Regions from separate parts of the Elizabethkingia bruuniana genome, predicted to be linked through region 2. Evidence: riboswitches for the same ligand, from Rfam matches in the RefSeq annotation. Region 2 holds a riboswitch; the other holds the start of a gene.
What was found. Region 2 has a riboswitch for cobalamin ahead of metE (5-methyltetrahydropteroyltriglutamate--homocysteine S-methyltransferase). Riboswitches for the same ligand answer to the same signal wherever they lie in the genome.
Positions count from the first base shown of each region.

Region 1: another riboswitch for cobalamin. It lies ahead of AYC65_RS07390 (TonB-dependent receptor plug domain-containing protein); the one in region 2 lies ahead of metE (5-methyltetrahydropteroyltriglutamate--homocysteine S-methyltransferase).

Region 1 is NZ_CP014337.1:1,582,409-1,587,620, forward strand. Features, by position in the region: gene AYC65_RS07380 (SusC/RagA family TonB-linked outer membrane protein) at 1-2,401, opposite strand, end outside; gene cdd (cytidine deaminase) at 2,733-3,218, shown strand; cobalamin riboswitch at 3,226-3,399, shown strand; gene AYC65_RS07390 (TonB-dependent receptor plug domain-containing protein) at 3,502-5,212, shown strand, end outside.
Region 2 is NZ_CP014337.1:2,613,288-2,618,499, reverse strand. Features, by position in the region: gene pruA (L-glutamate gamma-semialdehyde dehydrogenase) at 1-1,000, shown strand, start outside; gene AYC65_RS12135 (Lrp/AsnC family transcriptional regulator) at 1,996-2,475, opposite strand; cobalamin riboswitch at 2,618-2,795, shown strand; gene metE (5-methyltetrahydropteroyltriglutamate--homocysteine S-methyltransferase) at 2,945-5,212, shown strand, end outside.

The DNA of each region.
Region 1 (5,212 bases), 1.0 Mb from region 2:
TGAAACCAAATGTCCAGTCCGGATTAAAATGTCCAAGATAAGAAGGAGCATCTGCTCTTGTAGGAAGACCTGTATTGGCATCTAAAATAAGCGCTCCGTTTGCATTCTTTTTCCAGGTATAACCATAGAAACTATCAGTACGTTCGTTAAGTTTTATATTATTATAATTGTCTCGTCCCTGATAGATTTCAGTGATCTTCTGAACCGACTTGCTCCAGTTAAGTAAAGACTTCCACTGGAAATTTCTATTCTTAATAGGTACAAGGTTTAGGGATATATCTACACCATTTGTGGTATATTTATTTCCGTTTACCACTTCTGTAGCAAAACCAGATGTCTGTGAGCCCGGGAATCTCAGAATATTATTATAATCCAGTGTATTGTAATAAGCTACATCCAAACTAATTCTGTTATTCAGCATACCGATATTTAAACCAGCTTCATAAGATCTTGTTTTCTCAGGACCTATGTTTCCTTCTTTGTTTAGTACTGATGGATAAGTGTAGTAAGGATTTCCATTAAAGGTATTACCACCATTGTTAAGGTAATAATTACGAATAGCATAAGGATCAAAATCATATGCAATCTGTGCCCAAGAACCATAAAGTTTTACAATATCGAATGCTTTTGGCATTGGGATTATATTATTCAGCAGCAAACTGAAGGATGCAGACGGATAGAAATAAGATCTGTTGCTTTTTGGTAATGTAGAAGACCAGTCATTTCTTCCTGAAACATTCACAAATAAAGTTTTATAGAACTCTAAATCCACAGTACCATAAGCACTATAAATTAATTTCTCGTTGATATTATAGTCACGGGTTAAAGGCTTTATCGAGTTATCGAAAGAATATATTCCGGGAACTTTTAATCCGTCTACAGATGTTATGTCATCTTTATACTTATAGTAGAATCCTGATCCTCCGGCATTAACTGTTAAGTTAATATTGTCTGTAATAGCCTTGTTATAGGTAGCAAGGACATCGTAGTTCAGGTTTATAGTTTTAGAATTTGTTACTCTGTAACGGCCATTTCTTGGAGCATCATAATTAAAATAAGAATATGGACTCTTTAATTCGTTTTTAGTATCATTTTCTACATAGGAAATTTTACCTTTCACTGTGAATTCATCAGATGCTTCATAGGTCAATCCTGTCTGGGCGCTATAGACATCAGTAGCAACACTGTTTTTAAAGTTTTTAGCACCAAACCAAGGGTTATTATACCATGCGTAGTTCCAGTTTGCTTGTTGATAACCCTCTCTTCCTTTTACCCAAAGGTTATTTTTCAGGTCTCTACCATCTACGTCACCGCCCATCCAGATAAGTATAGTATACATATGCCCGCTCGGGTCATAGTTATAGTTAGGCATACTTGGTGTAGTTGTTCTGTTATAAGCCAATTTTGTATTAAAACTTAACTTATCTGTGATGTATGTATTACTGGAGAAGTTAGCTCCGTATTTTCTAAGATAAGACTCAGGAATTCTGTCATCAAAATTCATGAAGTTTCCGGAAAGTCTGTAAGTGTCTTTATTATGTTTATAATTAACTGCGAAGTTTGTATTATTAATAAACGAAGGCGTCAAAAATGTATTCAGGTTATCATGGTAAGTCCAGTCTGTAGGTACTCTTTCGTATCTTGATTTATCATTATACGGAGTATTGGTTACATTACCATACCACGGAATTACCTGGCCAGTTTGTTTATCCAGTATTGGGCTGTTCCACTGAGCAAGCTTTCTTCCGGGAACAAATTTTGGTCCCCAGATCATATCTCCGTCATTGATACCCCCATCGGCACCATCCCAGAACTCATATTTACCGTGAGAACCGTTTCCGTATTCTGTTTGTGTTTTTGGAAGGTTTGTAAAACCAGCTGTAAACATAGTGTTCTGACCAAATTCAACTGTAAATCCACTTTTCTTAGCGCTTTTGGTGGTTACCAGAATGGCACCATATCTACCTCTGGAGCCGTATAATGCAGATGCCGTAGCTCCTTTTAGTACGTTAATGTTCTCGATGTTAGAAGGATCCAGTGCCTGGAATGTTTTGTCGTCTACAATAACGCCATCTATTACAATAATAACGTTAGAGTTTCCGCGCAATGTAAAAGTTGGTTTTTGCTGCATTCCCGGAGGGTTGGAGACATTAAGCCCGGCAACCTGTCCTGCAAAAAGATTTCCTACGCTTGGTGTGGTTACAGTTTCGAATTGTTTGGTATTGATTTCCTGAGTGGAATAACCAATTTTCTTTGCTTTTTTACCAATTCCCAAGGCGGTAATTACAACTCCATCAATGTTCTTCTCTTTCTGTTTCAGTGTATCTTTTTTACTAACTTCCTGTGCGTAAGGCAGAAAAGGTAATAATACAACTGAAGCAGATAATAATACTCGTTTCATTCAGTTTTTTTGCAAAAGTATCCCTCGTATTTTAAGTTAATATTAACACCTGTTTAGCATTTCATTAACTTTATATTTGGAAAATAGTGCAAAAACAAAGGTTTATAAAATATAAAATATCCTACTCTCTATATATTAAATTTCATTAAAACAGTATCAATTGATCTAATTTTCGGAGACGAAAGAATCATAATAATACTATAATTATCTTTTTTCTGGATTTGCAAATGCCTGATTTCCTTTCTATGTGCTGATTAAAAATGCAGGCTTTATTATAATAGTTTGTATTTCGATATTTATGAGTAATTTTACCTCCCTTTATTTGTAACGAATGAAACAAGATTTAAACATTCACTTTGAAGTTTATAAAAACATATCGGAATTAGACGATATCGAAAAGAAGCTATTCGAAACAGCTTCTGAAATCCGTAAAACAGCTTATGCTCCCTACTCGGAGTTTTTTGTAGGATGTGCAATCCTTCTTGAAAACGGCGAAATTATTGTTGGTAATAATCAGGAAAATGCAGCTTATCCTTCAGGATTATGTGCGGAAAGAACTGCTATATACTGGCTGGCAGCAAACCATCCCGGACTTGAAATTAAAAAAATATTTGTAGTTGGCGGCCCAAAAAATGAGGCAGCTGATAATAATATTCCAATTCCACCATGTGGTTCATGCAGACAATCTATATTAGAATATGAGAGTAAACAAAGCTCCCCTATTGAAATTTATTTTGCGTCTACACAGGGAAAAACTGTTAAATGCTACAGTGTAAAAGATTTACTTCCTTTTTCCTTCGACAAAAACTATCTATAACTTTCTTATATTTGCAAAAATTTCAGGTTCGGCATTGTCCGATGAAAAGGGAATCTGGTGCAACACCAGAGCTGTCCCCGCAACTGTAGATCACTGAAGTATTTCTGTACAAAGCCACTGTAATTACGGGAAGGCACAGAAATGTGAAAGCCAGGAGACCTGCCTGAAACTATAATTATTAATTAACAACTTTCGGAGGAAAAGCTTGAATTATAATCTGCCCTAGATACTCAGGGTTGTTTATTCTTATTTCTCCGGATACAGTATTAGCTAAATTTTATTCATGAATAAAAAACTATTTGTAATCGGAGCACTCCTTATTGTTGGTTCCGGATTATACGCTCAGGAAGAAAAAAGTGGTCAGATTGAAGAAGTAACTATTGCTTCTAAAACCCCGCAAAAACTTTATAAAACGGGCAAAAATGTCACCCTTATTTCAGCTAAAGACCTGGAAAAGTATAAAGGACAAAACCTCAGTGATGTATTGGACCAGGTTGCCGGTTTCCAGATTACAGGTAATTTCAACAATGCTACTGAACCTAAACTAATGAAGATTAGAGGCGGGAAAAGTGCTAATGTAGTTATATTATTAGATGGTGTTCCGTTAAGAGATGTTACAGGGAATGATTATACTGCAGCAGATCTTCGTTTACTGGCTCTGGAAAGTGTTGAAAGTATTGAGGTCCTGAATGGCGCTTCTTCTGTATTATATGGATCTAATGCTACTGTATCGGTAATCAATGTAAAAACAAAGAAAGCATCACAAAAAGCTATTGAAGGAGCTCTTACTGCAAGAGCAGGTTCTTATGATACATATGCACAGGATGCAGCATTAAGAGGAAAGATTGATAAATTTAATTATCAGGTTAATGCCTTCAATGAAAAATCTCAAGGATTATCTTCTGCTAAAGGCGATAGTACTTTTGATAAAGATGGTTGGGAAAAGCAAAATCTTTCTGCTGGTGTAGGTTACTCAGGGAATAATTTTGATGTTAACATCAATAGTGGCTGGAATCACAATCTTTATTTATACGATACAGGAGCTTTTGCTGATGGCCAAAACCGTGGAAATGATAAACAGTTCTATGTAGGAGGTAATGCTAATTACAGATATAACAATGGTAAGATTGTATTCAATACCCGTTATACAGATGTAGACAGATTAGGACAAAGTATGAAAGGCTCTTCTTATCAGGATCAGTTCTCTTACAATGGTAAAAACTTTATTGCAGAACTTTATAATAATTATAAAGTAAATGATTATTTCAACTTTACAGTTGGAGTACAGTATGAAGACCAGAAGATGAGTTCAAAATCTCTTCCATTTGGTAAAGAAAACATGGAGGAAGTACTGAAAAGTGGTGATACGAAGCTTCATAGTTTTGATGCCTATGCCAACTTTAATGCAAACTATAAAGGTTTTAACTTGGATGCAGGCGCCAGAATGACTGATAACTCTAAATTTGGAAATCACTGGGTTTATAGTGTAAATCCTTATTACATAAAAGAATTCAGCGATACTTATTTTAAGATTGGTTATTCCTTCGCTACAGCATTTATTGCACCTACCCTATATCAAAATTACGGATCACTTCCTTGGACTTTACCAAACCCTGATCTAAAACCAGAAAGAAACCAGTCTCATGAAATTGATTTAAGTTTTGGTAAAAAAGACAGAAGTTTAAACTTTAATGTAAGCCTATTCCAGAGAAAAGAAAAAGATGCTTTCGCTTATGTATCTAATCCTGATTATACGGGAAGCTTCCAGAATATAGACGAGAATAAAGTAAAAGGATTTGAAATTGGATTCGACTATCAGATCATTGATATGGTTAAATTTGGAGGGAACTATAGCTTTGTAGAAAAAGATAAAGAAGCAACAATGCTACGCCAGCCAAAACAAAGGGTTAACTCTTATGTAGAGGTGAAGCCTTTTGCATCAACAAGAATTACAGTTTCTCACCAGTTTGTAGGTAAGAGAAATGATGCATACT
Region 2 (5,212 bases):
GGTATGGAAGCCATCTGATAAGCAGGCTTACTCTGCACACGTTATTATGGAAGTATTCAAAGAAGCTGGTGTACCGGATGGTGTAATCAACATGATCTTCACTGATGGCAAAGAAACAGCTGAGAGAGTATTGGCTCACCCTGATTTTGCAGGTCTTCACTTCACAGGTTCTACAAAAGTATTCCAGGGAATGTGGAAAATGATTGGTGACAATATCCATAACTATAAATCTTACCCAAGAATCGTTGGTGAAACTGGTGGTAAAGACTTTGTAATGGCTCACCCGTCTGCTGATGTTGAAGCTTTGGCTACAGCGTTAGTACGTGGTGCTTACGAATATCAAGGACAGAAATGTTCTGCAGCTTCCAGAGCTTACATTCCTAAATCTATCTGGAAAGATGTGAAGAAGGTAATGGAAAAACAAATGAAGACTATCAAAGTAGGAACTACTGAAGATCCGTCTAACTTTGTAAATGCAGTAATCGACAGAAACTCTTTCGATAAGTGTAAAGGTTACATCGACAGAGCTGAGAAAGCTAAAGATGCTGAGGTAGTTATCGGTGGTAAGTGCGATGATAAGAAAGGTTACTTTGTACACCCAACTGTTATCGAAACAACAAACCCACACTACGAAAGTATCGAGCAAGAGATCTTCGGACCAATCTTAACAGTTTATGTATATGAAGACAAGAAATGGGCTGAAACACTTCAGTTAGTAGACAGTACTTCTCCATATGCATTAACAGGTTCTATCTTCTCTCAAGATCGTTATGCAATCAACGAAGCTTACAAAGCATTAGAAAATGCTTCCGGTAACTTCTATATCAACGATAAGCCAACAGGAGCAGTAGTAGGTCAGCAGCCTTTCGGTGGTAGCCGTGCTTCTGGTACTAACGATAAAGCAGGATCTAAAATGAACCTTCTTCGTTGGGTATCTGCAAGAAGTATTAAGGAGACTTTTGTTCCGGCAAAAGACTACAAATACCCTTATTTAGGTTAATATTCAACCAAATATATTATAAGAGCCCTGGATTTCCGGGGCTTTTTTGTTTTAATAAAAAGGTTATAAAGGTTATGGATGTTATGAAGTTATAACTGTTAGTTGCAAAAGCGTAAATGTGTTTAATCTGTTTGGGAATTATATTTAACACTAAGGCACAAATAACTTTTACTTTTTGAATGTTGGCTAAGGCACGAATTGCTTCGCAATATCTGATTCTTTATAGCCTTGGCAAGGATTTAAACCTTGCCAAGGCTGATAATTATCTTAATGCCTAAATGATGAAAATAATTTTACCTTCAGGTGAAATCTTTGCGTCCTAAAAGCAGTGATATACCAACAATACTTTTGCTCCCTTGTAGTTAAACAACTTCTCGATACACGTCACTTTGCTCCGCACTCGAAGTGATGGGATTACCTATTTTGAAAGTACATGTCGTCAGTTCGAGTGAAATTATTAGTAGTGAAGCAGAGAATGATTTTGTATCGAGATCTCTTTTTAAACTTTAAGGAATTAAGATAGTTTAGAATTAATCGCAAATTCGCCAAGGAATTTATTTTTAACACTAAGGCGCAAAACAGGTTTATGCATGTTATATTTTTAAGACACGAATTGCTTCACAATATTTTATTCTTTATGGCCTTGTCAAGGTTTTAAACCTTGACAAGGCTACTGATTATCTTAATATCTAAATGGTGAAAATAATTTTACCTCTAGATAAAACCTTGATATCCTAAAATCAGTGGTATGTTAATAATACTTTTGTGCCTTTGTGTTTATAAACTTTTCTAAACGCGAGGTTTTATTTCCTGTTATACTGTTTTAAAGGAGTGCAAAGTTGCTAACACCTAGCAATGACTGTTGAGAACTTAATTTTCTTAATTTCTAAATGGTAGAAATAGTTTTACCTTCACGTGAAGTCTTTGTGCCCTGAAAACTGTGATATACAAACATTACTTTTGTGCCTTTGTGGTTAAATAAACCAGGTTACAACTTATAATGCTCTACCTTCAAAAGGCTGTACGCCGTACGTATTCTTTACTTCAGCCATTACAAAAGTACTATGTGTATTTCCGATACTGGTAAGTGACCCCAGTTTGTTGAAAACAAAATCCTGATAATGCTTCATATCCCGTGCATGAACTTTTAGCAGAAAATCATAATCACCGGAGACATTATAACATTCCACCACTTCATCAATATTGTGAATATCATCGACAAAAGTATGGCCGATATTACGGTCATGCTGCTTTAACCGGATATTGCAAAAAACAATCAGTCCTTGATTCAGTTTCTCTGCGTCCAAAATGGCAATATACTTCTTGATATATCCTTCTTTCTCCATTCGTCTGATTCTTTCAAAAACCGGAGAAGGAGACAGGTTTACCTGTGCTGCCAATTCTTTTACGGTAAGTTTCGAGTCATTATGAAGGATTTTCAGCAGGCGTAAATCGGTATCATCCAGTTGAAGCATAGAATAATTTTTGGTTAAAGGTACAATATTTTACCATTGAAAGAATAATATTCTGGATAAATACTATTTGTAATTTATTATGCTGAATTTAACCTGTTATTATGGAATATAAATTGGCTAAACTAACTTTGTGAAAAATAAAAATAGATCTGTAGAAACTGGTTTTACTTAATAGTAAATGAAAAGGGAATCATGTGAAAATCATGAGCTGTCGCGCAACTGTGAATACCTTACAAAGTTTTATCCACGATCCACTGTGTATGCGGGAAGGAGGATAAAATGGTATAAGTCAGGAGACCTGCCAATTTCTGAACAGGCAACTACTCTCGCGATTTGGAGTTGTGGTCTTACAGTACTTTAGTTTGTGGATTATCCGCAGACAATGGACTTATACTACTGCTTACGGCCTATAGGCGTGTGAGAGTTGTCTGGCTGTAAATACAGGAGATAACTAATAAAATATAATAAAATGCAAACACACAACCTGGGTTACCCGCGTATCGGGAAAAAGCGAGAGCTGAAAAAAGCCTGTGAACAGTATTGGTCCGGAAAGATTATTCAGAAAGAATTACTGGATGTAAGCCGCAGAATTATCAATGAAAATCTGAAATTACAACAGGAAGCAGGTATAGACTTTATTCCGGTTAACGATTTTTCGTTTTACGATCATGTATTGGATATGACGCTTACCTTGGGAGCTATTCCGCAGCGTTACCACGATGTAATCCTGAATAAAGCAAACAACGAGCTGGATCTTTATTTTGCAATGGCACGTGGTTACCAGAAAGATGGCTTGGATATCACAGCTATGGAGATGACAAAATGGTTTGATACCAACTATCATTATATTGTGCCGGAGTTCAGTAAAGGACAGAGTTTTAAATTATTATCCAACAAGATTATCAATGAGTTTATAGGTGCCAGGCAGATAGGAATAAATGCTAAGCCTGTAATATTAGGACCGGTTTCTTATTTATTATTAGGGAAAGAAAAAGAAGAAGGTTTTGAAAAATTGGACCTCATTGATAATCTGTTGTCGGTATACCTGGAAATCCTGAAATCTTTACAATCTCATGGAGCAGAATATATACAAATCGATGAACCTTTCTTAGCGCTGGATCTTACAGATAAAGCAAAAGAAGCCTATACTGCTGTATATGCTAAAATTCAGAAAGAACTTCCGAACCTAAAAATTATCCTGACTACTTATTTTGAAGGCTTGGAAGACAATCTGCCTTTAGCATTATCCTTACCTGTAGATACATTGCATGTGGATTTGATAAGAAAGCCTGAGCAGTTAGAAAATATACTGGCGGCTATACCTGAGAATCTGAAACTTTCTCTGGGGGTTGTGGACGGAAGAAATATCTGGAAGAATGATTTTGAAAGTTCACTTCAACTAATCAGAAAGGCAAAAGAGCAACTAGGGGAGAAACGTATACTGATTGCACCGTCCAGTTCGTTGTTACACGTGCCATATGATTTGGATCTGGAAACAAAAGAAGAAAGCTTACCAGCGGAAATAAAACAATGGATGGCTTATGCCAAGCAGAAGATAAAAGAAGTAGCACTACTAAGAGATCTGTCTTCAGAAAATCCTTCTGCTGAAAGTCTAGTTGCTTTCGGGGAGAATAAAAAAGCTATAGAAAATAAAAGAATTTCGACGCTGATTCATGATGCGAAAGTGCAACAGCAAATGGATGCACTGGATGCTGTACCGGTATCCCGTCAGTCTGCGTTTACGCAACGTAAAGTACAACAGCAGGAAATATTAAAACTGCCTTTATTCCCTACTACAACTATTGGTTCTTTTCCACAGACAAAAGAAGTGAGAAGCTGGAGATCACAGTTTAAGAAGGGAGAAATATCTGCAGAACGTTATACTGATTTGCTGAAAGAAGAAACGAAAAATACCATCCAACGTCAGGAGAAAATCGGTATCGATGTATTGGTACATGGAGAATTCGAAAGAAATGACATGGTGGAGTATTTCGGGGAGCAGCTGAAAGGTTTTGCTTTCACAGAAAACGGATGGGTACAAAGCTATGGAAGCCGTTGTGTAAAGCCGCCGGTAATTTATGGTGATGTTTCGCGTCCGGAGCCTTTAACGGTATTCTGGTCTCAGTATGCACAGTCTTTAACTTCCAAATGGGTAAAAGGAATGCTTACAGGTCCGGTAACTATATTGCAATGGAGCTTTGTTAGAAACGACCAATCACGTAAAGATACTGCGAATCAGATTGCATTGGCTATTCGTGATGAGGTTTTGGATCTGGAAAAAGCAGGAATCAGAATTATTCAGATCGACGAGCCTGCAATAAGAGAAGGATTGCCACTGAGAAAGAAAGATGCAGCAGTATATCTGAAATGGGCTGTTTTGGCATTCCGTATTTCGGCTTCTTCTGTAAAAGATGATACACAGATTCATACACACATGTGCTATTCTGAATTTAACGATATTATCAATCATATTGCAGACATGGATGCAGATGTAATTACGATAGAGTGCTCTCGCTCTCAGATGGAATTATTGGATGCATTTGCCGATTTTGAATATCCGAATGATATAGGACCTGGTGTTTACGACATCCATGCACCACGTGTGCCATCGAAAGAAGAAATGGTAAAACTTCTGGAAAAGGCTGCCAAAGTTATTCCTTCCAGTCAGCTTTGGGTAAATCCGGATTGTGGTTTAAAAACCAGAGGTTGGGACGAAACTGAAAAAGCACTGATTGAA